DNA from 2 places in the Amycolatopsis thermalba genome. Region 2 is predicted to be linked to the other one. Evidence: predicted binding sites of a transcription regulator. Region 2 holds the regulator's gene; the other holds the start of a gene.
The links. Region 2 encodes HspR, which represses chaperone genes until heat shock. Its sites were predicted from a motif close to ANNTTGAGTNNNNNNNACTCAANNT; they were not measured.
Positions count from the first base shown of each region.

Region 1: lon (endopeptidase La) is a predicted target of HspR. The motif match lies at 1,931-1,955, and genes of this name have one in related genera.

Region 1 is NZ_CP091196.1:1,123,241-1,138,931, reverse strand. It holds gene L1857_RS05575 (putative bifunctional diguanylate cyclase/phosphodiesterase) at 1-1,461, opposite strand, end outside; gene lon (endopeptidase La) at 1,972-4,365, shown strand; gene L1857_RS05565 (DedA family protein) at 4,418-5,056, opposite strand; gene L1857_RS05560 (sensor histidine kinase) at 5,165-6,313, shown strand; gene L1857_RS05555 (response regulator transcription factor) at 6,304-6,948, shown strand; gene L1857_RS05550 (sporulation protein) at 7,291-8,229, shown strand; gene L1857_RS05545 (multicopper oxidase family protein) at 8,230-9,690, opposite strand; gene L1857_RS05540 (DUF5957 family protein) at 9,687-9,896, opposite strand; gene L1857_RS05535 (sensor histidine kinase) at 10,004-11,116, shown strand; gene L1857_RS05530 (response regulator) at 11,113-11,775, shown strand; gene L1857_RS05525 (TetR/AcrR family transcriptional regulator) at 11,769-12,371, opposite strand; gene L1857_RS05520 (MFS transporter) at 12,425-13,756, shown strand; partial or broken gene L1857_RS05510 (glycosyltransferase family 4 protein) at 13,910-15,072, shown strand; gene L1857_RS05505 (amylo-alpha-1,6-glucosidase) at 15,069-15,691, shown strand, end outside.
Region 2 is NZ_CP091196.1:153,649-169,339, reverse strand. It holds gene L1857_RS00835 (MFS transporter) at 1-1,467, opposite strand, end outside; gene L1857_RS00830 (MarR family winged helix-turn-helix transcriptional regulator) at 1,491-2,000, opposite strand; gene L1857_RS00825 (globin domain-containing protein) at 2,302-3,474, shown strand; gene L1857_RS00820 (dienelactone hydrolase family protein) at 3,485-4,192, shown strand; gene L1857_RS00815 (transposase) at 4,363-4,644, shown strand; gene L1857_RS00810 (IS3 family transposase) at 4,662-5,522, shown strand; gene L1857_RS00805 (heat shock protein transcriptional repressor HspR) at 5,733-6,170, opposite strand; gene dnaJ (molecular chaperone DnaJ) at 6,167-7,345, opposite strand; gene grpE (nucleotide exchange factor GrpE) at 7,373-8,068, opposite strand; gene dnaK (molecular chaperone DnaK) at 8,065-9,921, opposite strand; gene L1857_RS00785 (alpha/beta hydrolase) at 10,054-11,427, opposite strand; gene L1857_RS00780 (DUF4097 family beta strand repeat-containing protein) at 11,424-12,095, opposite strand; gene L1857_RS00775 (YbhB/YbcL family Raf kinase inhibitor-like protein) at 12,244-12,786, shown strand; gene L1857_RS00770 (TetR/AcrR family transcriptional regulator) at 13,853-14,413, opposite strand; gene L1857_RS00765 (DMT family transporter) at 14,410-14,733, opposite strand; gene L1857_RS00760 ((Fe-S)-binding protein) at 14,881-15,691, shown strand, end outside.

The DNA.
Region 1 (15,691 bases), 970 kb from region 2:
CACCATCCGGTCCGCCCACGCGTAGCCCAGCGCGTCGCTGACCGCGGAGAACACGTCCAGGTCGATGCGCAGCACGGCGGAGTCGGGGTGCTCGGCGAGCGGCTCGCGCGCGACCTGCCGGAAGCCGGGCCGGTTGAGCAGGCCGGTCAGCGGGTCGTGGTAGGCGTCGTGGCGCAGGGTGGCGACCAGGCGGCGGTTGTCCAGCGCGGTCGCCAGGTGGCTGGCCATGGTGCCGAGCAGCTGCACGTCGTACTTGCCGAAGCCCCGCCACCGGGACAGGCGGTCGTGCGCCTCGACCACGCCGAGCAGCTGGTTCGCGCTGCGCAGCGGCACCACCAGCGCCTCCTGCGCACCGCGGCTGAGCAGTCCGGCGGCGATGTCGCTGTTGGCCTCGGTGATGCGGAAGTGCCGCACGTGCGAGCCGGGCAGGCGCAGCATCGGGTCGTCGGCGGGCAGGTCCGCCGTCGGCATCGGCTCCCCCGCGACGACGGCGCGCATGTCCGCGGTCGGTTCCAGGCGCAGCCGCAGCACCACGCGGCCGGCGGAGAGCTGGTCCTTGATGCGCTCGGCGATCGTCTGCCACTCGCTGACGTTCACCCCGGCCGCGAGGTCGTCGGCGCCGCTGGCCGGGCGCGCGGCGGCTTGCTGACCGGAGCGGGCGACCATCAGGCTGACGTCGGAGAGCGCCTCCATGTCCCGCTGCTCACGCAGCAGATCGGAGTAGGCCCAGTACAGCGCGGACAGGCCGGCGAAGACGGCGAGCACCAGCGGCCACGCGTTGGCCGTGCCGGCGATCACCAGGTAGCCGCTCAGGCCGACCGACGCGTTGACGAACCCGACGACCAGGATGCGGCCGGTGAGCCGGAGCGCGGTGCCGATGCGCATGCGGCGGCGCAGCACCCGGACGGCGGCCAGCGCCAGCAGCGTGCTGGTCAGCGGCGCGGTCAGGGTGCCGGCGAGCGCGGCGGGCCAGGTCATCTCGGTGGTGCCCATGATCCGCTCGACCAGGCCGGCCACGGCGAACGCGCTGGTGATCTCCAGCAGGAACGCGCCGGCGTTGTAGAGCACGCGCCCGGAGACGCGGCGGACCAGGAGCGTGCTGATCCCGGCGACCAGGTGGGCCGCGAGGACGACCTCGAACGGCGCCACGAAGAAGCCGATGACCAGCGGGATCTCGGTGAAGGAGATGGTCCAGGAGATGCCGGACCGGACGTCGACGTTGATGCCGAGCTGCTCGGCGAGCAAGAAGGACAGGGCCAGCACCGGGCCGATCCACCACAGCTCCGCCGAACCGTGGAACGGCAGCCACAGCGACACGGCGACGGCGGTGAGCACGCCGACCGAGAAGACGGTCAGCGTGTAGACCCGGAAGCGGCGCTCGTCCGCCCGCGCCTCGGCACCACCAGCATTGGCGGCTGCCGCCGGGATGGGGCCGTCCGGCCTGCCATCGGAGTCCGGCATGCAACCTCCTTCCACCCATACGCCCCAGTGCGCCCGCCGGTACTCACCGCGCACGAGACGGTGATCTCGGTGCGAATGAGGGGATCACTGTACCCCGGAGGGCGTACTTCAGCCTCTTTCCGGCCGCCATGACATCACCTCATAGTTAACAACGTGCCAACTACGGTGACCAGCGGAGACTTACGGGTGAGATGGATCTTTTCGGCGATCGCTCCCGGTAATCGACGTTAAGCGCGTCGCCCGGCTACAACGCGTTCCCCGCGAGCCGCCGTGCTGCGCTCCCGCGCATTGATCGCGATTCAATCGCGATCGTGATTGAACAGCGCCGATGACTGTGCGTGGCCCGCCCGCGATGCGACGAGCGTCTCAGTTTCGCCAGCCGGGACCGCTGCCGGGCCAGCCCCGGTTTTATTCCCGGACGCCGTCCGCTGCGAGCGAACTACCTGCGGAAACAAACCGGCTCGCCGGAAAGTTGAGCTAGGCAGACTCAACCAGGTAGGGAGCAAACAGATGACCGACACCAGGCTCCTCCCCGTACTGCCCCTCGACGACGACGTCGTGCTGCCCGGCATGATCGTCCCGCTCGAACTCGACGACGCGGAGACCCGCGCCGCGGTCGACTCCGCCCAGGCGAAGGCGCCGTCGTTCCCGGGTATCCGGTCGCTCCCGGCCACGCAGGCCGAGGTCCTGATCGTCCCGCGGGTGCACGGGGAGTACGCCGAGCTGGGCGCCGTCGCGACCATCGAGCGCGTCGGCCGCATCCCCGGCGGCAAGGCCGCCGTCCTGCTGCGCGCCACCCGGCGCGCCCGGGTCGGCGAGAACGGCGACGGCCCCGGCGCGGCGCGCTGGGTGTACGCCGAGCCGGTCGCCGAGATCTCCGGTGAGCGGGCCCGCGCGCTGGCCGCCGAGTACAAGACCGTCGTGATCTCGATCCTCCAGCAGCGCGGCGGCTGGCAGATGATCGACGCGGTGCAGCAGGTCGAGGACCCGTCCGCGATCGCCGACCTGGCCGGCAACTCGCCGTTCCTGAGCACGGACCAGAAGCTGGAGCTGCTGACCGCGCTCGACGTCGCGACGCGGCTGGAGAAGGCACTGGAGTGGAGCCGGGAGTACCTGGCCGAGCTCGAGGTGACCGACACCATCCGCAAGGACGTCGCCGAGGGCATGGAGAAGCAGCAGAAGGAGTTCCTGCTGCGCCGCCAGCTGGAGGCGATCCGCAAGGAGCTGGGCGAGCTGGACGGCACCGCCGACTCCGACGACTACCGCACCCGCGTGGAGCAGGCCGGCCTGCCCGAGCACGTCCGGACGGCCGCACTGGCCGAGGTGGACAAGCTGGAGCGCACCTCCGACGCCTCGCCGGAGGGCGGCTGGATCCGCACCTGGCTGGACACGGTCCTGGAGATCCCTTGGAACGACCGGACCACGGACGTCCACGACATCGCGGCGGCGCGGGCGGTGCTCGACGCCGACCACGCGGGCCTGGACGACGTGAAGGAACGCATCATCGAGTACCTGGCCGTGCGCGCCCGCCGCGCCGAAGCGGGCCAGGGACAGGTCGGCGGGCGGCACTCCGGAGCCGTGCTGGCGCTGGTCGGCCCGCCGGGTGTGGGCAAGACCTCGCTCGGTGAGTCGGTCGCGAAGGCGATGGGCCGCAAGTTCGTCCGCGTCGCGCTCGGCGGTGTCCGGGACGAGGCGGAGATCCGCGGCCACCGGCGCACCTACGTCGGCGCGCTGCCCGGCCGGATCGTCCGCGCCATCAAGGAGGCCGGGTCGATGAACCCGGTGGTCCTGCTCGACGAGGTGGACAAGGTGGGCGCCGACTACCGCGGCGACCCGACCGCGGCCCTGCTGGAGGTGCTCGACCCCGAGCAGAACCACACCTTCCGCGACCACTACCTCGAGGTCGAGCTGGACCTGTCGGACGTGGTGTTCCTCGCCACGGCCAACGCGCTGGAGACCATCCCGGGGCCGCTGCTGGACCGGATGGAACTGGTGACGCTGGACGGCTACACCGAGCACGAGAAGGTCGTCATCGGCCGCGACCACCTGCTCCCCCGCGAGCTGGAGCGGGCCGGGCTGGGCCGCGACGACGTGCGGTTCACCGACGCCGCGCTGAGCCGGATCGCCGCCGAGTACACCCGCGAGGCGGGCGTGCGCAACGCGAACCGGACCATCGCGAAGGTGCTGCGCAAGATCGCGACCCGGGTCGCGCTCGACGAGGCGATCCTGCCGGTGACCGTCGACGCGGCGGACCTGGAGGGCTACCTCGGCCGTCCGCGGCACCTGCCGGAGTCGGCGCTGCCCGCGTCGACCCAGCGGACCGCGACGCCGGGGGTGGCGACCGGGCTGGCCGTCACGGGCGCCGGCGGGGACGTCCTCTACATCGAGGCGTCGCTGGCCGATCCCGAGTCGGGCAGCTCCGGGCTCACCGTCACCGGGCAGCTGGGTGACGTGATGAAGGAGTCGGTGCAGATCGCACTGTCCTACCTGCGCTCGCACGGCGCCGAGCTGGAACTGCCGGTCGGCGACCTGAAGGACCGGGGCGTGCACGTCCACGTCCCCGCGGGCGCGGTGCCCAAGGACGGGCCGAGCGCCGGGATCACGATGACCACGGCACTGGCGTCGCTGCTGTCCGGTCGCGTGGTGCGGGCCGACGTGGCGATGACCGGCGAGGTGTCGCTGACCGGCCGGGTCCTGCCGATCGGCGGGGTCAAGCAGAAGCTGCTGGCCGCGCACCGGGCCGGGGTGAAGACGGTGATCATCCCGCAGCGCAACGAGCCGGACCTGGACGACGTCCCCGCGGACGTGCTGGCCCAGCTCGACGTGCACCCGGTGTCGAACGTGCGGGAAGTCCTCGACCTGGCGCTGGCGCCGGCCACCACCCCCGTGGTCCAGGCCGCCTGACGCCCGCGAGCGAAGCCGCCCTCCCCTGCCCCCGGGGAGGGCGGCTTCGTGTTCACGCCCGCACGCGGTCGCGCAGTCGCGTGACGACGAACACCACCAGCGCGATCGCGACGGCGCCGATCACCGCGTACTGGAAGATCCCCGCGTAGTCGTTCATCACGTGCCAGTTCGCGCCGAGCAGGTAGCCGGCGAAGACGAACAGCGTGTTCCAGATCAGGCTGCCCAGCGTGGTGAGCACCAGGAACCGGCCGAACGGCATCCGTTCGATCCCCGCGGGCAGTGAGATCAGGCTGCGGAAGATCGGCACCATCCGGCCGAAGAACACCGCCTTGGTGCCGTGCTTGGCGAACCACGCCTCGGTGCGGTCGAAGTCGGACGCCTTGACCAGCGGGATCCGCAGCAGCAGCGCACGGGTCCGGTCGCGGCCGAGCAGCGCGCCCAGCCAGTAGACGATCACCGCGCCGGCGACCGAGCCGAACGTGGTCCAGGCCAGCGCTTCGAGCAGGCTGAACGTGCCCTGGCTGGCGGAGAACCCGGCGAGCGGCAGCACCAGCTCGCTCGGGATGGGCGGGAACAGGTTGTCCAGGCCGACGATGACGGCGGCGCCGAGCCCGCCGAGGGAGTCCATGAGGCCGACGGCCCAACCGGCGAGTCCCCCGAGCGGTTCGGCCTGTGCGAGGTGAAGATCCATGCTTTCGACGCTAGGAATCCGGGACGGCCGCGACCATGGGGTGCAGCACCCGATCATCCTGCGGAAAACCTCAGTACCGGGCGCGTGGAACCCCGCTAACCTCGGGATATGCCCACAGTGGACGTGCGCCGCGCGATGCGGGTGACGGCGGGGCTGGCGCTCGGTGGGCTGAGCGCGTTCGCCGAGGCGGTCTTCGTGATCGTGGCGACGCTCGCCCTCGCCGTGCCGGCCGCGCGCCCCGCCGTGTTCGGGGCCACGCGCTGGTTCGCCGAGCGGGACCGGTCGCGGCTGCGGCGGTACCTGGACTACCCCACCTCGGACGACTACCGGGACTCGCGTGCCCTGCGCTACCTCGGCACGCGCAGTGTGGTGGGCGGGCTCGGGGCGGGCATCTTCGTGCTGATCGCGCTGGGGGTGGCGGCGGCCGGGATCATGGTGTGGCAGCTGATCAGCGGGCACCCGCTGGGCGGCGGCGACCCGATCGGCGAGGACCAGGACTGGTACGACGCGCCCGGACTGCTGTTGATCGGCGTGTTGCTGGTCTTCCTGGCGGTGCAGGGGCTCATCGGGGTCGTCGCGCTGGAACGCCGGCTCGCGCACCACTTCTTCGGGCCCACGAAACAGGAACGGCTGCAGCGCCGCGTCGACGCGCTGACCCACAGCCGGGCCGAGGTGGTCGAGGCGGTGAACGACGAGCGGCGGCGCATCGAGCGCGACCTGCACGACGGGGTGCAGCAGCGGATCGTGTCGCTGGGCATGCTGCTCGGCCGCGCCCGCCGCGCGAAGGACCCGGAACGGGCGGAGGCGCTGTTGCGGCAGGCGCACGAGGAGACCCAGCTGGCGCTGCAGGAACTGCGGGACGTCGCGTGGCGGGTGTACCCGATCGCGCTGGACGAAGGCGGTCTGGGCACGGCGCTGGAGGCGCTGGCGGAGCGGTCGAGCCTGCCGGTCGGGCTGTCGTACGCGCTGGACGAGCGGGTGGATCCGGCGACCGAGACCGTCGCCTACTTCGTCGCGTCGGAGGCGGTCACGAACGCGATCAAGCACGCGGCGGCGAGCCGGATCGACATCGCCGTGGGGCGGACCGGCAGGATGCTGACCGTGACCATCAGCGATGACGGCGTGGGCGGCGCGCGGCCGGACGGCAACGGCTTGTCCGGGCTGGCCCGGCGGGTCGGCGCGGCGGACGGGGTGTTCACTGTGGACAGTCCGGCCGGCGGGCCGACGGTCGTGCGGGCGGAGCTGCCGTGCGCGTGATCCTGGCCGAGGACTCGACCCTGCTGCGCGAGGGCCTGATCCGGCTGCTCGCCGAGGAGGGCCACGAGGTGCTCGCCGCGGTCGGCAACGCGACGGAGCTGCTCGACGAGGTGTCCCGGGTGCGGCCGGACGTGGTGGTGACCGACATCCGGATGCCGCCCGACCACACCGACGAGGGATTGCGGGCGGCGCTGGAGATCCGGCGGCAGTGGCCGGAGGTCGGGGTGCTGGTGCTGTCCCAGTACGTCGAGAAGCGCTACGCGACGGAACTGATCACCGACGACGGCGGGCGGGTCGGGTACCTGCTCAAGGACCGGGTGATGCAGGTCGGCGAGTTCCTCGACGCGCTGGAGCGGGTGGGGTCCGGCGGGGCGGCGTTCGACCCGGAGGTCGTCCGGCGGCTGCTGGCGCGCACCACGCACGCCGACCCGCTCGCGACGCTGACCGCCCGGGAGCGCGAGGTGCTGGCGAAGATGGCCGAGGGGCACACGAACGCCGGCATCGCGGCCGAGCTGTACGTGTCGCAGTCCGCGGTGGAGAAGCACGTGAACGCGATCTTCGACAAGCTGGGGCTGAGCCATACGACCGGGTACAGCCGGCGGGTGCTGGCCGTGCTGCGATACCTGGGCTCCTGACCCACCGCGAGTCCCACATTCAGTACCGCGAGTCCCACATTCAGTACCGCGAGTCCCACATTCAGTACCGCGAGTCCCACATTCAGTACCGCGAGTCCCACATTCGGTACCGCGAGTCCCACGTTCAGTGCCGTCCGGGAACGTGGGACTCACGCGCCGGAACGTGGGACTCGCGCGCCGGAACGTGGGACTCGCGCGCGGGAACGTGGGACTCGCGCGCCGGAACGTGGGACTCGCGCGCGGGAACGTGGGACTCGCGCGCGGGAGCGTGGGACTCGCGGGCGGTTGCCGGTAGTCTCGATCTTGAGCCTGATTTGTCTGGATCCCAGGAGGAACCCGTTCATGTTCAAGCGGATGCTCAGCGCCTTCGGCGTCGGTGGGCCGTCGGTCGACACCGTGCTCGACTCGCCCCATGCGGTGCCCGGTCAGGTGGTCACGGGGCAGGTCCGGATCCAGGGCGGGAGCGCCGACGCGGCCATCGACCAGGTCGTCCTGTCGCTGGTCACGCGGGTCGAGATCGAGCGCGGCGGGCACGAGTCCGCGGCCACCGGCGAGTTCCACCGCCAGCTGGTGCAGCAGGGGGTGCGGGTGCCGGCCGGTCAGCTGGTCACCGTGCCGTTCGAGCTGCGGCTGCCGTGGGAGACGCCCATCACCGCGGTCGGGGACACGCTGCTGCACGGCATGGCCGTCGGCGTGCGGACCGAGCTGGTGATCGCGGGCGCGCCGGACAAGGGTGACCTCGACCCGGTCCACGTGCACCCCCTGCCGTCGCAGGACCGGGTGCTGGACGCCTTCGGCCAGCTCGGCTTCCGGTTCCGCAACGCCGACGTGGAGGCCGGCCGCCTCTACGGCGTGCGCCAGGAGCTGGGTTTCTACCAGGAGATCGAGTTCTTCCCGCCCGCCGAGTTCGCCGGGCGGATCAACGAGGTCGAGCTGACGTTCGTCGCCGGACCGCACGATCTGGCCGTCGTCCTCGAGGCCGACCGCCGGGGCCGCTTCATGCAGGCCGGCGGCGACTCGTTCGGCCGCTTCCAGATGCCGCACCAGGACGCGGAGACCGCCGACTGGGCCGCGCTGATCGGCCAGTGGCTGGCCGAGGCCGCCCAGCGCGGCGGGCACTCCGCGTTCGGCAACCCGGCCTTCGGCGGCCACCACCACGGGCACCACGGCCGCGGGATGGGCATGGGCGGCGTGGTCGCCGGCGCGGCCGCGGGTGTCGTGGGCGGCATGGTCATGGGCGAGATGCTGGAAGAGGCCTTCGAGTTCGACGGCGAGGAGTGATCACCGCACCACGAAGTTCGCCATCATCATCATGTCCTCGTGTTCGAGGTTGTGGCAGTGCATCACGTACTTCCCGCGGTAGCCCTCGAACCGGACGAGCACCTCGGCCTGGTCACCGTTGCCCAGGTCGACCGTGTCCTTCCAGCCGTGCGCCGTGCCCGGGATCTGGAACGGCGCGAGGTGGATGTGGATCGGGTGCGGCACGTTCTGCGCCCGCAACCGCCACAGCTCGACCGTGCCCAGCGCCGGCTCGGCCACGACCCCGTCGGCGCTGAACGGCATCCCGTTGACCGTCCACAGTGTCATCCCGTGGTGCTCGGCCCCGCCGCGGCGGAACGTGAACTCGCGCTCCACCACCGCGTCCGCGCGGGACAGCGGCCGGACATCGGCCAGCCGGTCCGGGATGGCGCTGTCATCGGCCGCCCGCCGGGTGACCACGAACCGCATCACGCGCGCCGTGCCGTCCTCGCCCAGCCGGTTCAGCAGCGTGACCTCCTGGCCCGGCTGGTACGCCGAGAAGTCGATCACCACGTCGTACCGTTCGGCCTGCGCGATCTGCAGCTGGTCGTGCCGGACCGGCGCGGCGAGCAGCCCCTGGTCGCCGCCGATCTGCACGAACCCCGGCCCCGGCGGGTCCAGCGCGAGCCGGTAGCGGCGGGCGTTGGAGGCGTTGAGGATCCGGAACCGGTAGCGGGCCGCGTCCACCTCCATCACCGGCCAGGGCGCGCCGTTGACCAGGATGCAGTCGCCGAGCACACCGCTGACGAAATCGTCGGTCACCCCGGGCTCGCCGAGCAGTGACGGATCGACCGAGGGGTAGGCGAAGGAACCGTCGGCGGCGAACGACCGGTCGGTGATCATCAGCGGCACCTCCCGCTCGCCACGCGGCAGGGGCAGCGCGTCCTCCTCGTCGTCGCGGATCAGGTGGAACCCGGCGAGACCGCGGTAGACCTGCGGGCCGGTGAAGTCGGCCCGGTGGTCGTGGTACCAGAGCGTGGCCGCCGGCTGGTCCAGCGGATAGACGTACTCGCGCGCCGCGCCGGGTGCGACCAGGTCCAGCGGGTAGCCGTCGTGCTCGGGCGGGGTCCGGCCGCCGTGCAGGTGCACCACCACGGGCACGCCCAGCTCGTTGCGGTGCCGCACGACGGTGGTCTGCCCGCGGCGGGTTTCGATCGTGGGGCCGGGGAAGATGCCGTCGTAACCCCAGACCGTCGTGCGCAGGCCGGGCAGGATCTCCACGTCGGCGGCCCGCTGGGTGATCTCGTAGTGGCCGGGCCGGACCGGTCGCAGCACCGGCGGCACCGGCAGCGGCACGGTGAACGGCTCGGGCAGCTTCGCCGCGCTGCGCAACAGCGTGCCCGCGCTGGACTCGGTCTCGGTGTTCGAGCCGCCGCTCGCGCAGCCCGCCACCAGCAGGCCGGCCGCGGTGACCCGGAACAGGCCGCGCCGGGACAGGTTCATCGGTTCCGCCTCCGCTGGTCGATCAGCACGGCGACGACAGCGCCCGCGACGGCGAGCAGTTGTGGCCCGAAGCCGATCACGAACGTCCAGGGCGCGTCGACCTGGCCGTCCCGCGCGGCGAGCCGCCCGACGAGTTCGCTGAAGACCAGAAATCCCACCGCGAGGCCGACGAACAGGCCGAGGATGGCGACACCCAGGGTTCTCATGGCGCCCAACGTAGGCGGATCCGCGCCGCCCGTCGTCCGTCCGCAAGCGACGGAACAGTCAACATCCGACGACTGTGCGACGGCGCCGGCCTGGCTATTCTCACCAGGTGAGCGAGCGAAAGCGGGTGCTCGCCGACGCCGCTCTCGGGGTCGCGACCTCCACCGTGGTGGCCGTCGCCATCGCGATGGACCTCGGCGGCGCGCGGGCACCCGATCCGGTGGCGTACCTGTTCGCGCTGTGCCTCGGCGCGCTCATGCTCGTGCGCCGCCGGTTCCCGGTGCTGGCGCTGGCCGCGACGACGGCCGGGCTGCTCGCCTACTACGCGGCCGGGTACCCGCCGGTCGGGCTGGCGCTGCCCGTCGCGGCGGCCCTGTTCTCCGCGGCCGAAGCCGGGAAGGCGCGCGTCGCGGCGGTGGTGGCGGCGGCGTTGGTGCTGGTCAGCACGGTCTTCCGGTTGCGGCAGGGCGAGAACCCGGACTACCTGCTGGGCTTCGAGCTGGCGTCGACGGTCGGGCTGATGCTGAGCGCGATCGCGCTGGGGGCGTTGCGCGCCGAACAGCGCCGCACCGCGCGGCAGGCGGCCGCGGAACGGGAGTGGGAGGCCCGGCGCCGGGTCGAGGAGGAACGGCTGCGGATCGCGCGGGACCTGCACGACGCCGTCGGGCACACGCTGGCCGTGGTGTCGGTGCAGGCCAGCGTTGCCGCCGAGGCGCTGGACGACGATCCGGACGCGGCCCGCTCCGCGCTGACGACCCTGCGGCTGGCCGCCGACGAAGCCGCCCACGACCTGCGCACCACGCTCGGCCTGCTGACCGACGACTCCGGCCGCGCCCCGGTGGGCAGCCTGCGGCACCTGGACGCCCTGGTCACCGCGACCGTCCGAAGTGGTCTGGCGGTGACCGTGTCCACCGAGGGCGAACCGGTCGCGTTGCCCGCCGCGGTGGACACGACGGCGTACCGGATCGTGCAGGAGGCCCTGACCAACTGTCTCCGCCACGCCCGGGCGAGCAAGGCGGAGGTGCGGGTGCGGTACGAACCGGACCGGCTGCGGATCCAGGTCCGCGACGACGGCGCCGGCGCCGAACTGCCGGTCCGCACCGGCCGCGGGCTGGACGGGATGCGGGACCGGGCCGAACTGCTGGGCGGGTCGGTGGCGCTGGATTCCCGCCCGGGCGCGGGTTTCCGGATCGACGCGAGCCTGCCGGTGGAGCCGCGATGATCCGGGTGGCGCTCGCCGACGACCAGCACCTGATGCGGGCCGGCCTGTTCGCGCTGCTCGCCCGCGCCGACGACATCACCGTCGTGGGCGAGGCCGCCGATGGCGCGGAGGCGGTGACGCTCGCGCTGACCGCGCGGCCGGACGTCGTGCTGATGGACATCCGCATGCCCGGCGTGGACGGCATCGAGGCCACGCGGCGCATCGTCGCCGACCCGCGGTTGCGCGCCGTGCGGGTCGTCGTGTTGACCACCTTCGACACCGACGAGCACATCCTCGACGCGATCCGCGCCGGGGCCTCGGGTTTCCTGCTCAAGAACACCGAGCCCGGCGACCTGCGGGCGGCCGTGCGCACGGTGGCCGGCGGGGAGGCGTTGCTGTCGCCGTCGGTGACCCGGCGCGTGATGGCGGCGGTTGCGCGGGGGCACCGGACCGACCCGGCGCGGCTGGCGCACCTGACCGGGCGGGAACGGGAGCTGCTCGCCGAGGTCGCCGCGGGCCGGTCCAACGACGAGATCGCCGGGCGGCTGTTCCTGAGCCCGGCCACCACCCGCACCTACGTGAGCCGCCTGCTGTCCAAACTGGACGCCCGGGATCGCGCGCAGCTGGTGCACATCGCCTACGAGACCGGTCTGGTCCGTCCCGGCGACGCCGGTCAGTGACCGCAGCCGCGCCACCGCGGCGTGACCACCCCGGCCAGCACCACGTCCACCACCTGCTCCGCCAGGTTCCCGGTGACCGGTAGGTGTCCGAAGAGGACGCGGTAGTAGGTGGTGGATGCCAGCATGTCGAGCACGAGACCCAGGTCGAGGTCCGGGTCGAGGTCGCCGCGCTCGATGCCCCGGCGCAGGGCCTGCGCGGTGGACGCCCGTCGCGTGTGGAAGTAGTCGCGCAGGAACACCGCCGAAAGTTCCGGATCGTCGGCGAGGTCGGCGACCAGGGCGGGCAGCACGCGCCGTCCGATCCTGGTGGTGAAGGCCTCGCTGAGCGTCCGGATCCCGGCGATGAGATCGCAGCGCGTGCACCCGGTGTCCGGCGTGGGCACCGCGCCGACGGTGGCCACCAGTGCGTCGACGACCAGGTGCTGGCGCCCGCGCCACCGGCGGCGCAACGCGGGCTTGCTCGTGCCCGCCCGGCTCGCCACGGCTTCCAGCGTGAGGCCCGCGTAGCCCACCTCGTTCAGCAGGTCCACCGTCGCCTCGCGGACAGCCCCGTCGATGCGCTCGTCGCGTGGCCGTCCCGCCCGGGTGCTCGTCACAGGGCCCATCCTAGCACTTCCATTCCGTTCCGATACGGAACATAATTGCCGCCATGACTGTCTCCTCGACTTCCGAGGGTGTGCTCTCGCCCCGCTACCGGGCTCGCACCGTCGGCATCGTGCTCACCGTCGGACTGGTCGCGCTCGAGTCCCTCGGCGTGGCGACCATCCTCCCGGACATCTCCCGCCTGCTCGGCGGCCTCGGCTCCTACGGCTGGGCGCTGGCCGCGCTGATGCTGGCGAACATCGTCGGCACCGTCCTCGCCGGTCACGCCGCCGACCGCGGCGGGCCGGCCCGCCCACTGGCCGCCGGGGTGATCGCGTTCGCGCTCGGCAGCGCGCTGGCCGGTCTCGCCCCGTCGTGGACGCTGTTCCTGCTCGGCCGGTTCACGCAGGGCCTCGGCGTCGGCGCGGTGATGGCGATGGCCTACACCTTGATCGGGCTGGTCTACCCGGAACGCCTGCGTGCCCGCATGTTCGCGCTGCTGTCCTCGGCCTGGACGATTCCGTCCCTGGTCGGCCCGGTCGTCGCGGCGGCGGTGGCGAGCACGATCGGCTGGCGGTGGGTGTTCCTGGCCATGATCCCGCTCGCCGCGATCGCGGCCTGGTGCACGCTCCCCGGCCTGACCACGCCGGCCACCCCGGCGCCGGACGGCTCCCGCTGGCGTCCGCTGGTCGCCAGCGTCGCACTCGCCGCGGGCACCGCCGTCGTCCTGGCCGCGCTGGAACTCCACACCGCCGCGGTGCTGGTCCCGCTCGCCGCGGCCGGGCTGGTTCTCGCCGTGGTCGCGCTGCGGCACGTCACCCCGGCCGGGACCCTCACCGTCCGGCGCGGGGTGCCGGCCGGGGTGGTCGTGCGGTTCCTGCTGTGCGCGGTGTACTTCGGCACGGAGGCGTTCCTGCCGCTGGGGCTGACCGAGCTGCGGCACGTGAGCGCGTTCGAGGCCGGGCTGGGGCTGTCGGCCGGGGCGCTGAGCTGGGTGGCCGGCTCCGCGGTGCAGGCGAAGTGGGACCGCAACCGGCGGGCGGCCGTGGGGCTGGGCTTCGCGGTCCTGGTGGCCGGGGTGGCCGTGCTGGCCTACGGCGTGCTCGTCGGCCCCGGGCTGCTCGCGGTGCTCGGCTGGGTGATCGGCGGGTTCGGCATGGGTGTCGCGTTCAACGCCGCCACCACCGAAACGCTCGGCCGTGCCGCGGACGGCCAGCAGGGATCGGTCAGCGCGGCGCTCCAGCTGGCACAGACCCTGGCGACGGCGGTCGCGAGTGGACTGGGCGGCGCGCTCATCGCCGCCCAGGGTGCGGTGACCCCCGCGTTCCTGGCGGTCTTCGCCGGCACCGCGGTGCTCGGCCTCGCTGGCGTCCTCGCGGCCCGGCGGATCACCGTGTGACGCAGATCTCGCCCACCCGGAGCTTGCCGAGGCGATCACCGCTGTATTAGCACTCTTAACAGGAGAGTGCTAATTGCATAGACGGTCCGAGGAGGCAGCTTGAGCAGCGCGCATCGCCCCGCGTGGAAGGCCCGATCTGTTTCGCACGCCGCCGTGCGCCGCGACGACCCCGACCGCCCGCTCCGCGTGGCGATGGTCGTCCCGCCCTACTTCGACGTTCCGCCCAAGGCGTACGGCGGGGTCGAGGCGGTGGTCGCCGACCTCGCGGACGCCCTCGTCGACCGCGGGCACCAGGTCACCCTGATCGGGGCCGGCCGCCCCGGCACCAAGGCGCGGTTCGTGCCGGTGTGGGACCGCACCGTCCCGGAGCTGCTGGGCGAGCCCTACCCGAGGTCATGCACGCGATCGCCGCCCGCCGGGCCGTGCAGCGCCTCGCCGCGACCGAGGGTGTCGACGTGGTGCACGACCACTCGCTGGCCGGGCCGCTCAACGCCCCCGCTTACGGTGTGCCGACGGTGGCGACCGTGCACGGCCCGGTGGGCGAGGACATGGCGCGCTACTACGCCGAACTGGGCGACGACGTGCACCTGGTGGCGATCAGCAACCGGCAGCGAGAGCTGGCGCCGGACCTGAACTGGATCGGCACCGTCCACAACGCACTGCGGCTGGCCGACTGGCCGTTCGAGTCCGAAAAGGACGACTACGCGCTGTTCCTCGGCCGGTTCCACCCGGACAAGGCGCCGCACCTGGCGCTGGAGGCCGCGCACCGCGCCGGGCTGCGGCTGGTGCTGGCCGGCAAGTGCGCCGAGCCGATCGAGAAGGAGTACTTCGAGCGGGAGGTCCGGCCGCGGCTCACCGAGAACGACCACGTGTTCGGCGTCGCCGACGCGACCGCGAAGCGCGAGCTGCTCGCCAAGGCCCGCTGCCTGCTCTTCCCGATCCAGTGGGAGGAGCCGTTCGGGATGGTCATGATCGAGGCGATGGCGTGCGGCACGCCGGTCGTGGCGCTGCGGTCGGGCGCGGTGCCGGAGGTCGTGGTCGACGGCGTCACCGGACTGGTGCGCGACGACCCCGCCGACCTGGCGCAGGCCCTGCGCGACGTCCGCCACCTCGACCCGGCGAAGTGCCGCGCCCACGTCGCCGAGCACTTCGACATCGGCGGGCTGGGCGCGGGTTACGAGGCCGCGTACCGGCGGGCGGTCGAGGTCAGCCGCCTGCGGCGGGACTACGCGGCACTGGACTCGGCGCTCGACCGCGCGTACGACCAGATGGACAACGACGGCCCCGCCCTGCAGCCATCCGGAGGACGGCCATGACGCCGGAGGCGTTCAACGCCGGCGAACCGGTGCCCGTGACCAGCGCGGGCGGCACGGTCACGCTCGTCGAGGGCAGCACGTTCTGCCTGTCCGGCACGAACGGCGACATCCAGCCGGGCACCTCGCACGGCCTGTTCTTCCGGGACGCGCGGCTGATCTCGCGGTGGGAGCTGCGGCTGGACGGGCAGGCCCCGCACCCGCTGTCGGTCCTCTCGCCGGAGGCGTTCGCGGCGCAGTTCGTGCTGCGCCGCAACCCGAAGCCGGGCCAGGCCGACAGCACGCTGCTGCTGGTGCGGGAACGCCTGGTCGGCGACGGCCTGCGGGAGACGATCACGCTGCGGAACCTGGGCCGGGAGAACACCGTCGCGACGCTGACCCTGCACGTCGACGCGGACTTCTCGGACCTGTTCGCGGTCAAGGAGGGCCGTCCCGCGCACGGCGGGGCGGACGCCACCGTGGCCGGGTCGGAACTGCTGCGCGACCGGTCCGACGGCTCGCGTGGCCTGTCGGTGAGCGCCACCGCCGACCCGCTCACCGCGCCCGGCGTGCTGAACTGGCGCGTCGTCGTGCCCGCGCGCGGTGAGTGGTCGACCGAGATCGTGGTGCAGCCGACCGTCGG
Region 2 (15,691 bases):
CGGGACCTCCTTGATGAACAGCACCGCGATCAGCGTGGCGATCGCGATGATCCCGCCCGCCAGGAAGACCGAGCCGATGCTGTCGCCGTAGGCGGCCCGCACGATCGACTGGAACGGTTCCGGCAGCACGGCCAGGTTCAGGCTGCTGCCCGCGCCGCTCGCCCCGGCCTCGATGCCCATCGCGGACAGCGCGCTCGACACGTGGCTGCTGACCTTCGCCGCGAGCAGCGCGCCCAGCGCGGACACCCCGGCCGAACCGCCCAGCGTGCGGAAGAAGGTGACCACCGACGACGAGGACCCCATGTCCTTCATCGACACGGTGTTCTGCACGACCAGCACCAGGTTCTGCATCAGCGCACCGACGCCGAGGCCGAGCAGCGCCAGGTAGCCGCCCATCAGCACCAGGTTGGTCTGGTGGTCGATCGTGCTGAGCAGGAACAGGCTCGCGACCAGCAGCACCGCGCCGCCGACCATCCAGGACTTGGTCTTGCCGGTGCGCGAGATGACCTGCCCGGCGATGGTGGAGGACAGGAACAGCCCCAGCATCATCGGGATGGTCATCAGGCCGGCGTGCGTGGGCGAGTAGCCGCGGGCCAGCTGGTAGTACTGCCCGAGGAACACCGCGCCACCGAACATCGCGGTGCCGACCGACAGGCTGCCGATCACCGCCAGCGTGAAGGTGCGGTTGCGGAACAGCCGCAGCGGGACCACCGGGTCGGCGACCTTCGTCTCGACGAACACCGCCAGCGCCAGCGCCACCAGGCCGCCCAGCACGTAGAACAGGGTCGACCAGGACCACCAGGCGAAGCTGCCGCCCGCCAGCGAAACCCAGATCAGCAGCAGCGAGACGCCGCCGACGAGCAGGGTCGCGCCCATCCAGTCGATCTTGACCTGCTTCTTGAAGACCGGCAGGTGCAGGGTCTTGCCCAGCACGATGAAGGCGACCACCGCGACCGGGACGGTGACCCAGAAGGTCCAGCGCCAGCCCAGCGGCGAGTCCACGATCAGGCCACCGAGCAGCGGGCCGGCGACCGTCGCCAGCGCCATCACCGCGCCGATGTAACCGCTGTAGCGGCCGCGTTCGCGCGGCGAGATCATCGCCGCGATCACGACCTGGACCAGCGCCTGCATGCCGCCGAGGCCGAGGCCCTGGACCGCGCGGAACGCGATCAGCTCGGGCATGGACTGCGCGATGCCGCCGAGCACCGAGCCGGCCGTGAAGATCACGATCGACAGCTGGTACAGCATCTTCTTGCTGAACAGGTCCGACAGCTTGCCCCAGATCGGGGTGCTCGCCGTGGACGCCAGCAGGGTGGCGGTGATCACCCAGGTGTACTGACTCTGCGAGCCGTCGAGGTCGGCCAGGATCGTCGGAAGCGCGTTCGAGACGATCGTGGAGGACAACATGGCGACCAGCAGCGCCAGGAGCAGGCCGACGAACGCGCGCCCCACCTGACGCGGCGTCATCGCCTCCTGGTTCGCTGTCGTGCTCACTTCGGGATCACTTCCTCTTCTCCGCCGCCTGTGCGGGCGGGCAAGGTGACCGGCGTCTGGCCGAGGGCCTCGCGCAGTCCTTGGTTCATCAGGGTCAACCGGGTGGTGAGTGCTTCGACCTCGTCGTCGGTCCAGTCCGCGAGCGCGCGCTGCAGGAAGTCGACGTGCAGCAGCCGCCAGCGCTCCAGCTCGGCGCGGCCGGCGTCGGACAGGCTGATCAGGCTCGCGCGCCCGTCCTCGGGGGCGGGCCTGCGCTCGACGAGACCGGCCGCGGTCAGCTGGGCGATCTGCCTGCTGATCACCGAAACGTCGACCATCTTGCGTTTCGCGAGGTCCGAGGGGCGGCTCTCGCCGTGCGCGTTGAGGTCGGACAGCAGCATGGCAGCCGCGGGGTGCAGGCCGTCGTGCTCGCGCTGCCAGGACTGGTTGATCCAGGCGTGCTGCAGCTGGCCCGCCGCGCGCAGCTCACGCATGAGCTGGACGGCCTTCTCGTCGCGGTCCCCCATGGACCCACCTCCTGGTTGGTTGTCACATACAACTATAAAGCCAGTAGTTGTATGCCACAACTATCTAAGTAGGTGACTTGTCCCACTGGTGGGGGGATCGCCGGACCACCCGGAAGGAGCAACTTCACGAGGATCGCGGCCGCGGCGGTTACCCTGCGACGGATCGTGTTCGTATTGCCCGGGGACGATTGACCGAACAGAGTGGATTATTCATGATCTTTTCACACGCTCACCTGCTATTGCGTGTTCATGAATAATCGACGACGAGCATGAACGCGCACCACGGAGCAGCCCCGAACCCATGACAGCCGACCCCGTCAGCCCCGTACCCCGGTCCGTGCACCGGGAGGCGCCGCCTGCCGTCACCGCGATGGTGCGCCTGATCAGGGACTCCTGGGCCAAGGCGGAGCCGTACCTGCCCGAGGTGACGCAGTTCTTCTACGGGATGCTGTTCACGCTCGCGCCCGCGACGCGGGACTTCTTCCCGATCAACATGGAGGTCCAGCGCAACCGGATGGTGCGCGCCCTGGTGCACGTCGTGCAGATGGTGGACCAGCCCGACGACCTGGTGCCGTTCCTGCGGCAGCTGGGGCGCGACCACCGCAAGTTCGGTGTGGTGCCGGGCCACTACGAGGCGGTCGGCACCGCGTTGCTGGCGGCGATGAAGACGCAGCTCGGGCCGGACTGGACCGAGGACGTCGAGCGCGCGTGGGCCGAGGCGTTCACGATCATCGCGCGGCAGATGCAGGAGGCCGCGGCCACCGACACCAACCCGCCGAACTGGTCGGCGCGGGTGGCCGAGCACCGGCGGCTGAGCTGGGATCTGGCGATGGTGCGGCTGGAGCCCGAGCAGCACATCCCGTTCCGGCCCGGGCAGTACCTGAGCGTCGAGGTGCCGCAGCGGCCGCGGCTGTGGCGGTACCTGTCACCGGCGAACGCGCCGCGCCCGGACGGCTCGCTGGAGTTCCACATCCGCGCGATCGAGGGCGGCTGGGTCTCCCGGGCGATCGTCAGCCACACCCAGGCGGGTGATGTGTGGCGGTTCGGGCCGCCGCTCGGCACGCTGGGCGTGGACCGGGAAAGCGGCCGGGACGTGCTGATGGTCGCGGGCGGCACGGGGATCGCGCCGATGCAGGCGATGATCGACGAGCTGGGCCAGTGGGGCGAGAACCCGAAGGTGCACCTGTTCTACGGCGGCCGCACGCGGGAGGACCTGTACGCGCTGGAGGGGTTGCGGATGGTCGCGTCGTGCAACCCGTGGCTGACGGTGACGCCGGTGGTGGAGAACGGGCCGGGCCTGACCAGCGGTGAGCAGGGCACACTGGCGGACGTGGTGACCCGGTACGGCGCGTGGCCCGGTCACGACGTGCTGGTGTCGGGCTCGCCGGCGATGATCCGGGCGACGGTGTCCCGGATGCTGGTAGCCGGAACGGCACTCGATCAGATCAGGTACGACCCGTTCACGATCGACTAGCCTGCGGGGAATGGAGATTCCTGTCGCGGACGGAACCATTCGCGGTTATCTGGCGACCCCGCAGAAAGAGGTTTCGGGCGATCCGCCCTGGCCGGGGGTCGTGATCGTGCACGACGCGGTCGGCCTGTCGCAGGACGCGCGGAACATCACGGACCGGTTCGCCACGGCCGGATATGTGGCGTTGTCGCCGGACCTGTATTCGCGGGGCGGGTTCGTCCGGTGCGTGAAGTCGGTGTTCAAGGAGCTGGCGGCCGGCCGGGGCCGGGCGTTCGAGGACCTGGACGCGGCCCGCTCGCTGCTGGCGTCGCGGTCCGATTGCACCGGCCGCGTCGGGATCGTCGGGTTCTGCATGGGCGGGGGCTTCGCCTTGGTGGCGGCGTCGCGGGGGTTCGACGCGTCGGCGCCGTACTACGGTCAGCTGCCCAAGGATCTGTCCGTGTTGGACGGTGCGTGTCCGATCGTGGCCTCGTACGGGAAGAAGGACTTTTCGCTGCGTGGTGCGGCGGACAAGCTGTCGCGCGAACTGTCGGCGCGGGACGTGCCGCACGACGTGAAGGAGTATCCGACGGTCGGGCACAGCTTCGCGAACCAGTTCCACGGGCCGGTCAACGTGCTGCTGAAGATCGCCGGGATGAGCTACGACCGCGAGGCGAGCGAGGACGCGTGGCGGCGGGTGCTGGCGTTCTTCGCGGAGCACCTTCGTCGGGAGGCGGTGTAAAGCGCCTTACGGCGCTTGACGGTCGCCTTGGGTGCCGGCCTCCCCCGCCCCCTCTCCATGATTGTGTATTGGTCGCCGAGCAGACGTGTCAAGGCGGGAAAGTGATGTGCTCCGAGGTCTCCGGACACGTCTTCCAAGTAGACTGGCGGAGGACACCGGAGGAGCGTTTCATGGCAAGGAGACCGAGAAAGTACTCGCCGGAATTGAAGGCTGAGGTCGTCAAAGCGGTACTCGAGGGCGGGCTGAGCTATACCGAAGCGGCGCGCGATTTTGATTTGGTCGCGCAGACGGTGCATAACTGGGTGACGGCCGAGAAAAAGAAGAGAGCTGAAGAGTCGCCGACCGCGACGCGGGGTCAGGTGGGCGAGCTGGAGCGGCGTATCCGCGAACTGGAGCAGGAGAACGCGTTCCTGAAAAAAGCGGCAGCCTTCTTCGCGAAAGAACAACGGTAGCCCAGCGCTACGCGTGTATTGCAGCGGAGAAGGCGCATTTCGATGTGGCCCTGATGTGTCGGCTGATGGGTGTGTCACGCTCGGGCTTCTACGACTGGGAGCGTCGCGCGGTCTCGGCGCAGGAACAGCGCCGGGGATTGTTGATCGAGCAGATTCGCGTGGTGTTCGCCGCTTCGAAGCGCACCTACGGCTATCGGCGCGTGCATGCCGAGCTGGTGCGCGGCGGCGTGCAGGTCGACGACGAGCTGGTGCGGCGGCTCATGCGCCAGGCGCGACTGTTTCCCGTGCAGGTCAAGCCCCGGCGCGGGCTGACCGTCGCCGACCGGGTTGCCGGCCCGATCCCTGACCTGGTCAGACGGAACTTCACCGCGTCGGCACCTGGGGAGAAACTGGTCGGCGATATCACGCAGCTCAACACCGGTGAAGGCGCACTCTTCCTGGCAACAGTGATCGACTGCTACTCGAAAAGCATCCTCGGATGGTCTGTGGATGAGCATTACGATGCGGAACTGGTGTGCACGGCGATGACGATGGCAGCGCACCGTATCCGACTGCCCGCCGGATCGATCTTCCACTCCGACCGCGGTAGCCAATATACCTCCTACAGTTTTGGGCGACTACTACGAGAAGAGAATGTTCGGCAATCAATGGGCCGCACCGGGATCTGTTTTGATAACGCTATGGCCGAGTCGTTCTTCGGGAAGTTGAAGACGGAGTGGATGCACCACCGGCATTTCGCGACCAAGAAGGAGGCTCGCCGCGAGATCATCCGCTTCATCGAAGGCTTCTACAACACACGCCGACTACATTCAGCGCTGGGATATCGACCACCGATCGAAGTGCTCGACGAATGGTTCACCAATCAGCAGGTTGCGTGATACAGTCCGCTTGAGCCGCGTCCGAGATTTTCGGAGCACATCAAAAGAGTACCTTGACACGCCTGATCGGCGACCAAAAGCGGGCTGGGGATCGGGAGCGGGGGAGGTCTGGTTGGGGTAGTCCGTGCGTTGCGTTGCCCGGCTTGCGGGTTGTTCGTGGCGCTGGAAAAGAAAAAAGGCCCCGCTTCGCGAGGCCCTTCGCTGGTCTCTCTACCGTCTGCGGCGGGGTTTCCACACCACCAGGGCGGTTTCCTGCTTCATCGGCACCAGGTCCTTCCGGTAGGAACGGTGCACCGCCGCCGCGGCTTGTTCGGCCGCCGCGTACGCCGTGGCCAGTTCTTCGGTCAGTTCGGCGATCCGGGACTGCAGCGCCTCGACCTGGTTCTCCAGCTCGATGATCCGCTTGATGCCCGCCAGGTTGACGCCCTCCTCCTGGGACAGGCGCTGCACCTCGCGCAGCAGCGCGATGTCCCGCATGGAGTACCGCCGCCCGCCGCCGGCTGTTCGGCCCGGCGACACCAGGCCCATCCGGTCGTACGACCGCAGGGTCTGGGCGTGCAGGCCGGACAGCTGCGCGGCCACGGAGATCACGAAGACCGGGGTCTCCTCGTCGGCCCCGTGCGGCAACCCGCCGAACACCTCGATCAACTCCTCTCGCGGAGCAGCTTCGTGATCTCCGGACGCGGGTCGTGCTTCTCGGCGATCTTCGCGTACGCCTCGAGCGCCTCCCGCTCCGAAGACTCCAACCGCGACGGCACGGCCACCTGCAGCGTGACGAGCAGGTCGCCCTGCGAACCGTCCCGCTTCTTGATGCCCTTGCCGCGCACCCGCAGGACCCGGCCGCTGCCGGTCCCCTCGGGCACCTTCACCGAAACCTTCCCGTCCAGCGTCGGCACGGTGATCGTCGCACCGAGAGCCAGTTCGGGGTAGCTCACCGGGACCGTGATCGTCAGATCATTACCCGACCGGCCGAACACCGGGTCCGGGTTCACGTGCACCCGGACGTACAGGTCACCGGCCGCCGCGCCGCCGCGACCGGGCTCGCCCTGGCCGGCCAGCCGGATCCGCTGGTTGTCGTCCACACCCGCGGGCACCCGCACGGTCAGCGTCCGCGTCTGGGTGCTGACGCCCTCGCCACCGCACTCGGGGCACGGGTCGTCGATGATCCGGCCGCGGCCACGGCAGTCGCGGCACGGCTCGGAGAACGCGAACGCCCCCTGGCTCCGGCTCACCAGCCCCGCGCCCATGCAGGTCGGGCAGGTGCGCGGCGTGGTGCCCGGGCGGGCGCCGTTGCCGTGGCACGTCGAACACGTCGCCGGGCTGGACAGCCGCAGCGGCAGGGTCGCGCCCTTCACCGCCTCGGCGAAGTCGATCCGCACGTCCGTCTCGACATCGGCCCCGCGCTGGCCGCGGGTGCCCGTGCTCTGCTGGCCCCGGCGGCCGAACAGGCCACCGAGGATGTCGCCCAGCCCACCGAAACCGCCCTGCGCGCCCGTGCCCGCGGTCTGGCCGAAGATGTCGCCGAAGTCGAAGCCGCCGGTGCCGCCACCGCCCGGGAAGCCGAAGCCACCGGGCCCGCCGCCCGCACCGAACAGCCGCCGCGCCTCGTCGTACTCCTTGCGCTTGGCCGGATCCGACAGGACGCCGTAGGCCTCCGAGACGGCCTTGAACTTCTGCTCGGCCTCCGTGTTGCCCGGGTTGGCGTCCGGGTGGTTCTCCCGGGCCAGCTTGCGGTAGGCCTTCTTGATCTCGTCCTGCGAAGCGTCGGAGGAGACGCCCAGCTCACGGTAGAAGTCCTTACCGATCCACTCCCGTGCACTCACCGGACGTCTCCTCCTCTCGCGTGCGTGTTACTGCTGTGCGTTCTCATCCGACAACTGCTCGACCGGTAGCTCACCCTCGACCGGGGCCTCGCCCGGCTCGTGGTCGGTGACGCCCACCAGCGCGGCCCGCAGCGTCCGGTCGCCGAACCGGTAACCCCGGCGCAGCACCGTCGTCACCGTCGGCCCGGACACGTCCGGCGAGGTGTTGTGCTGCACGGCCTCGTGCACGCTCGGGTCGAAGGGATCGCCCTCCGCGCCGAACGGCTCCAGCCCGATCCGCTGCAGGCTCGCGACCAGCTTGTCCGCGACCGCCTTGAACGCGCCGGTGAGGTCGCCGTGCTGCTCGGCCCGCTCGAAGTCGTCGAGCAGCGGCAGCAGGTCGTTCACCACCGACGCCTTCGCCGCGGTGACCACGGCCTCCCGGTCGCGGTCCACGCGCTTGCGGTAGTTCGCGAACTCCGCCTGCAGGCGCTGCAGGTCGGCGGTGCGCTCCGCGAGCTCCTTCTCGACGTCCGACGGAGCCGCCACCGCGTCGTCCACGATGGACTCGCCGAGCGACGGCCCGGCGTGGGCCGCCGGGGCGTCCGCGGCAGGCGCCTCGGCAGCCTCCGGCTGGGTCCGCACCTGGCCGGTCTCGGGGTCGATCTTGCGCCGGTCCCGCACGACCAGGGGCTCGGTGACCGGCTCCTGCTCGTCGATCTCGTTCGAGTGGCGTCCCGTCACTTCTTCTCGTCCTCGTCCACGATCTCGGCGTCCACCACGTCGTCCGCGCCCTTGTTCTCGGACGCGCCCGCCGCACCCGAGTCGGCACCCGGGGTGGCGCCACCGGCCTGCTGCGCGTTGGCGTACAGGGCGGTGCCCAGCTCCTGCGACGCGGTGTTCAGCTTCTCGATGGCTTCCTTGATCTTGGCCGTGTCGGTGCCCTTGAGCGCCTCGTTGGCCTCGTCGATCGCGGTCTTGACCTTGCCCTTGAGGTCCTCGGGCAGCTTGTCGTCGTTGTCCTTGACGAACTTCTCGGTCTGGTAGACCAGCGTCTCGGCCTGGTTGCGGGTCTCGGCCTCCTCGCGGCGCTTGCGGTCCTCCTCCGCGTGCGCCTCGGCGTCCTTGACCATCCGCTCGATGTCCTCCTTCGGCAGCGCGGAGCCACCGGTGATGGTCATCGACTGTTCCTTGTTGGTGCCCAGGTCCTTCGCCGTGACGTGCACGATGCCGTTCGCGTCGATGTCGAAGGTGACCTCGATCTGCGGCACGCCGCGCGGGGCCGGCGGGATGCCGGTCAGCTCGAACATGCCGAGCTTCTTGTTGTGCGCGGCGATCTCGCGCTCACCCTGGAACACCTGGATCTGCACCGACGGCTGGTTGTCGTCCGCCGTGGAGAAGATCTCCGACCGCTTCGTCGGGATGGTCGTGTTGCGCTCGATGAGCTTGGTGAACACGCCGCCCTTGGTCTCGATGCCCAGCGACAGCGGGGTCACGTCGAGCAGCAGGACGTCCTTGACCTCACCCTTGAGCACGCCGGCCTGCAGGGCGGCGCCGACGGCGACGACCTCGTCCGGGTTCACGCCCTTGTTCGGCTCGCGGCCGCCGGTCAGCTCCTTGACCAGCTCGGCGACGGCGGGCATGCGGGTGGAACCGCCGACCAGCACCACGTGGTCGATCTGGCCGACCGAGATGCCGGCGTCGCGGATCACGTTGTTGAACGGCGCCTTGGTGCGGTCCAGCAGGTCGGAGGTGATCCGCTGGAACTCCGCGCGGGACAGCGTCTCGTCCAGGAACAGCGGGTTCTTGTCCGCGTCGACCGTGATGTAGGGCAGGTTGATGTTCGCGCTGCTCGAGCTGGACAGCTCGATCTTCGCCTTCTCCGCGGCCTCGCGGATGCGCTGCAGCGCCATCCGGTCCTTGGTCAGGTCGATGCCGTGGCTGGCCTTGAACTTGTCCACCAGCCAGTCGACGATGCGCTGGTCCCAGTCGTCACCACCCAGGTGGTTGTCACCGCTGGTGGCGCGCACCTCGACGACACCCTCGCCGATCTCCAGCAGTGACACGTCGAACGTACCGCCACCGAGGTCGAAGACCAGGATGGTCTGCTCCTTCTCGCCCTTGTCCAAGCCGTAGGCCAGCGCGGCCGCGGTGGGCTCGTTGACGATGCGGAGCACGTTCAGGCCGGCGATCTGGCCGGCCTCCTTGGTGGCCTGCCGCTGGGCGTCCTCGAAGTAGGCGGGGACGGTGATGACCGCGTCGGTGATCTCCTCACCGAGGTAGGCCTCGGCGTCGCGCTTGAGCTTCATCAGCACGCGCGCGCTGATCTCCTGCGCCGTGTAGGCCTTGCCGTCGATCTCGGTCTTCCAGTCGGTGCCGATGTGCCGCTTCACGGACCGGATGGTCCGGTCGACGTTCGTCACGGCCTGGTTCTTCGCCGGCTGACCCGTCAGCACCTCGCCGTTCTTGGCGAACGCGACGATCGACGGGGTCGTGCGGGAGCCTTCCGAGTTGGCGATGACCGTCGGCTCGCCGCCCTCCAGGACAGCGACGACCGAGTTGGTCGTGCCGAGGTCGATGCCGACCGCTCGCGCCATGGTGTGTTCCCTCCTGGTTAGCCTCTGTGCGCAGCCCTGCGAGCTGCGGTTTCGCGCCCGCGTTGAGCGGGTGGTACTCAAGTTCTATCTCGGGCGCGTGTCGGGCGTCAATCAGACTTGAGTGATGCTCGCTCAACCTTTCTGACAGGGTAACGAGCGAGTTGCCGGGCTTGTTCCCGGCGTACCCGAAATGAGGTACGCGGCTTCGTGGCGGCGGACACAAGCCGAGTTGTAGAGGCCGGTGTGCCCGTCGCCGTCGTGGACGAGCAGCGTGCTGCCCTCGATCCGGGCGGACAGGCTGCGCGCCCAGGTCAGCGGCGTGGCCGGGTCGTGCGTCCCGCCGACCACCAGGATCGGCGGCGCGCCGCGCACCGGCTCGGGGTGCGGCGGATTCGCGGCCGGGACGGGCCAGCCGAGGCAGCCCGACGCGAAGTCCCAGAACTCGGAGTAGCGCCAGCTGTGCGGCGCGACCTCCCGGACCTGCTCGGCGAGCCGCCGCAGGTCCGCTGGTCCGGTGAACGGCGCCGGGAAGTCCTGGCAGCCGACGGCCCGGTAGGCGGCGTACTCCGGCGAGGTGAACTGCATGACCGAGGTCAGCGCGCTGGCGTCCCGCGGCGCGGCGCGGAGGGCATCGGCCAGCCGCGGCCACAGCTGGGGGAAGTAGAGGTGGGAGTAGACGCCCGCGGCCAGCTCCTCGGGGGTGGCCCGGCGGCCGAGTTGCGCCGAGGGCGCGCCGTCCGCCATGAGCGCGTCGTAGCGGGCGAGCACGTCCTCCCCGCAGGTGCTCGCGCACCACTGGGCGAATCGGAGCAGGCCGTCCTCGGTGGCGGCGGCCTCGTCGAGGATGGCCTGGCGCATCGGCAGGGCGTGGTCGACCGCGCCGTCCAGCACCATCGCCCGCACGTGGTGCGGGTAGCGGGCGGCGTAGAGCGCGCCGATCTCGGTGCCGTAGGAGACGCCGAGCCAGGAGATCCGGTCCTCGCCGAGGGCGAGCCGGATGCGCTCGACGTCCTCGGCGACGGTCGCGGTGTCGACCCGGCGGGGTCCGCGGCAGCCGAGGCCGACGTCCCGGTTGTGCGCGGCGAGCCGGGCGTAACCGGCGTCGTCGGCGGGGAAGCGGCTGACCGCGGGGTCGTGCATCGGGCCGCACGTGATGGCCGGGGTGCTGCCACCGACGCCGCGCGGGTCGAAGCCGATGACGTCGAACCGCTGGTTCAGCTCGGCGAACTCCGGGGTGGCGAGGCCGAGGCCGCCGTAGCTGACGACGTCGGCGCCGGATCCGCCCGGCCCGCCGGGGTTGACCAGCAGCGAGCCGATGCGGCGAGCCGGGTCGAGCGCGGGCAGGCGGGTCAGCCGCAGCATCGCGCCCGGGACGTCGAGTTCGGCGCACTGCAGGCGCTTCGCGGTCTGCGGGGTGGCGCAGTCGTGCCAGGTCAGGGCGGGTGCGGCCGGGGTGATGACGGGGGTGACGAGCAGGGTGGCGGCGAGGGCCAGTGCCGGGATCATGCGTGGGTCACCGTCGCGTCGCCGCTGGAGGTGCGGACGTCGAGCAGGTGGGGCGCGGCCGGGTCCTGGACGACGTTGATGGAGCGGTCGCCGCTCTTGGTCTCGCCCGCGACCCGGTAGCGGTCGGCGGGGACGACGACCCGGATGTCGCCGCTCTGGGCCTCGGCGTGGACGTTCTGCGCGGTGGCGAGGCCGACGTCGATGCTGCCGGATTTGGTGCGGGTCGTGACCGGGCCGGTGATGTCCTGGACGCGGATGTCGCCGGAGCTGGCGGCCAGGTCGACCGAGGCGGCGCCGTAGACGGTGAAGTCGCCGGAGCGGACCTCGCCGGTCACGGTGGTGCCGCGCGGCACGACGACCTCGTAGTCGACGGTGCAGTCGTTGCCGCAGCCGTCCAGGACGAGCTGGGCACCGGCGAGGCGGAAGGCCTGGCCGGGCTGGTCGCCGTCGTAGTGGAGGACCTGGTTGACCGAGGTCGTGGCGGTGTCCTCGATGCGGATCCGCACGTCGCCGGAGTTGTTGTCGACGTGGACGGCCGAGATCGGCTGCGTGACGGTGCTGGTGAGCTCGGCGCGTTCGGAGATGCGCCACCAGTCCCAGTTCAGGGCGATCCCGACCCCGGCGACGATCAGCGCGATCCCGCCTATCGCGAGTGCCGGCTTGCGCATTGCGTCCTCCCCAGTGAACTTTGCTGTGCCGGACACGCTATGGCCTGGGCGTGGGGGGCCGGTATCGGGGAAGCCCCCGGTTCATCCCGGGGGTCACCCCGACCGGCACTAGGGTGATCACCGGCCACTCTGTGACGAGGAGGAAGCGATGCCACAACCACCGAACCCGTACGAGTTCCTGCCGTCGGTGCCGGCGTTCACGGTGCGCAGCGACGACGTGGCCGACGGGGAGACGCTCGCGGCGCCGCACCTGAGCGGGATCTTCGGCGTCCCCGGCGGTGCGGACCGGTCGCCGCACCTGGCGTGGGAGGGCTTCCCGGCCGAGACGAAGAGCTTCGCGGTGACGTGCTACGACCCGGACGCCCCGACGGCCAGCGGTTTCTGGCACTGGGCGGTGTACAACATCCCGGCGTCGGTGACTTCGCTGCCGTCGGGTGCCGGGGACGCGTCGGGCTCCGGCCTGCCGGCGGGCGCCGTGACGGTGACCAACGACGGCGGCGTGCGACAGTTCCTCGGCGCGGCGCCGCCTCCCGGGCACGGGCCGCACCGGTACTTCTTCGTCGTGCACGCGCTGAACGTGGAGTCGCTGGACCTGCCCGACACGGCGACGCCGGCGTTCCTGGGGTTCAACATGTTCGGAGCGACCCTGGCACGCGCGATGGTGGTGCCGGTGTACGAGAACAAGGGCTGAGCTGGACGGGTGAGCGAGCCGCCCGGCGGGGGTGGGTTGTCCGGCGGGCGGGTTGTTCGGCGGGGCGGGCTGTCCGGCGGGCAGGCCGTCCGGCGGGGCGGGCTGTCCCGCGGGACGCAACGTCGGCGGGGCGCAACCTGGCGGGTCGGCGCAATCCTGGCTGGGCGGGTTGCCCGGCGGGGCAGGCCGTCCCGCGGGGACGGGTTGTCCGGTGGCGGGTTCCTGAGGTTGGGACCCGCCCCGATTTGGTTGGGGACCTCGCCCCGCTCGTTGATGGGGCCCTTGCCCCGTTCCTTGGTTGGGAACCTCGCCCCGTTCCTTGGTTGGGAACCTCGCCCCGTTCCTTTGGTGGGGATCTCGCCCCGCATTTTGGTGGGACCCCGCCCCGATCTTTGTGGACCCGCCCCGCTCTTTTTTCCGGGTGGGTTTCGCCCATCGATGAACGGTCCATTCATCCCTTCGCGAACGGCCCTCTCGCGCGGCCGGGCGCGTCACTGGTTCTCTCGTGCGGCGGTGGTTGGTCACTTCGCCGCCACACGACTGGCTCTCTCGTAGGTTCACGAGTGGCCTCTTCGCTCGCCGCGACCGGCCCACGAGCAGGTCCATGACTGGGTCCATGGGTGGTCTTCTCGCGGGTCCATGAGTGGTCTTCTCGCAGCTTCGTGGGTGGTCTTTTCGGGGTTCGTGCTTGGCCTTTTCGCGTGTCCGCGAGTGGCCCGCTCGTCGCCTCACGACCGGCCCCACTCGAAGGCTCACGAGTGGCCCCTTGGCGCGATCGCGAGTGGCCCACCCGCCGACCCGCGGCTGGGCACCTCGTACGTGTGCGGCTCGACATCTCGCGCCACCGCGGCTGGTCGCCCCGGAGCGCCGCGGCTGGTCGTCCCACCGCGCCGCGGTCAGTCACCTCGCGCCACGCTCACCGCGGCTGGTCGCCCCGTGCCACCGCGGCTGGTCGTCCCACCGCGCCGCGGTCAGTCACCTCGCGCCACGCTCACCGCGGCTGGTCGCCCCGTGCCACCGCGGCTGGTCGTCCTACCGCGCCGCGGTCAGTCACCTCGCGCCACGCTCACCGCGGCTTCAGCAGGTACTCCACCGTCGGCCGCAGTTCGTCCGCCGTCGGGGGCTCGTCGTCGATCAAGCCCTGGATCAGCAGTCCGTCGATCCCCGCCAGGAACACCCGCAGCGCCACCAGGTCGTCCGGGCGCACCATCGTCGTCAGCACGTCCAGCCACCGCCGCGCGGCGGGCCGCAGCTCGGGCCGTCGCGCGGCCAGCAGGTACAGCTCGTACTCCGCCATCGTCCGGCCGCGCCGCGGGCCCAGCGCCTCGGCCAGCAGCGTCGCCACCTCCGAAGCTCCCCGGCTGCCCCGCGAACGCGCCCGGTCGATCGTCCAGTACACCTCGGTCGCCATGTCGCGGGCGCACGAAATCAACGTGGCGATCAGCAAATCGTCCAGCGTCTCGAAGTGGTACGTCGTCGACGTCGTCGGCACCCCGGCCTCCGCCGCGACCGTCCGGTGCGTCACCCCCGCCACGCCGTCCCGCTCGATCACCCGCAGCGTCGCGTCGATGATCTCCTGCCGCCGCTTCTCGCCGCGCGCCCGGCGGCCGTCGCGCTGGGGTTTCACGCCGAACCGACCTCGATCAGCACCACCCCGCCGATGACCAGCGCCAACCCGGCCACGATCGTCAGGTTCACCGGCTCCCCGAGGAACAGCACCCCGATGATCGCGACCGCCGCGACCCCCACCGCCGCCCAGATCGCGTACGCCACCCCGACCGGCATCCCGCGCTTGAGCACGCTCGCGAGTGCCGCGAACGCGACGAGGTACCCGGCCACCACGACCACAGACGGCCACAATTTCGTGAAGCCCTCCGACAACTTCATCGAAACAGTGGCGGTGACCTCGGCCGCGATGGCCAGGGCGAGCAAGATGTATGCGACCATCAACCCAAACTACCGGTACGATCGTCCCGATATCCAGGGAGTCCTACACCACACTCGTGGGACTCAACTCGCGCCAATCGGTTACTCATGGGTAAATCCGGTTAGGCTCCCGCCAACCCACCACATCACGGACGAAAGGCCCCGATCATGGGTGCACTGCAGATCACGCTCGGCGTGGTCGGCGTCGCCGTAAGCATCGTCGCTTGGATCATGTTCGGCACCGGTGTGTACCGGATGGTCCGGATCATCCGGCTCGGACAACCGGACGCGACGCGCAACGGCCCGTTCGGGCCGCGCATGAAGACGCTGATCAAGGAGTTCGCCGCCCACACGCGGATGAACAAGTTCCGCCACGTCGGCCCCTGGCACTGGCTGGTCATGTGGGGCTTCCTGATCGGTTCGCTGTCCTGGTTCGAGGCCTACGGCGAGACGTTCGACCCGCACTTCCACTGGCCGATCATCGGCAACTGGAGCCTGTGGCTGCTGCTGACCGAACTGCTCGGCCTCGGCACGGTCGTCGGCGGGCTCGCGCTGGTGATCATCCGGCAGCTGAACCACCCGCGCCGCGCCGACCGGCAGTCGCGCTTCGCCGGGTCGAACTTCAAGCAGGCCTACTTCGTCGAGACCGTGGTGATCGTCGAGGGTCTGGGCATCCTCGGCGTGAAGGCGTTCAAGATCTCCAGCGGCATCGAGGACCCGGCGCTGTGGACGAGCTTCGTCACGAAGCCGCTCGCCGAGATCCTGCCGGCCAGCACGGTCGCGGTCACGATCACCGCGCTGGTCAAGCTGCTGTCCGGCATGATCTGGCTGTACATCGTCGGCCAGACGCTCACCATGGGCGTGGCCTGGCACCGCTTCAGCGCCTTCTTCAACATCTACTTCAAGCGCGAGGACGACGGCGGCACCGCGCTGGGCAAGCTCAAGCCGATGATGAGCGGGGGCAAGCCGCTCGACTTCG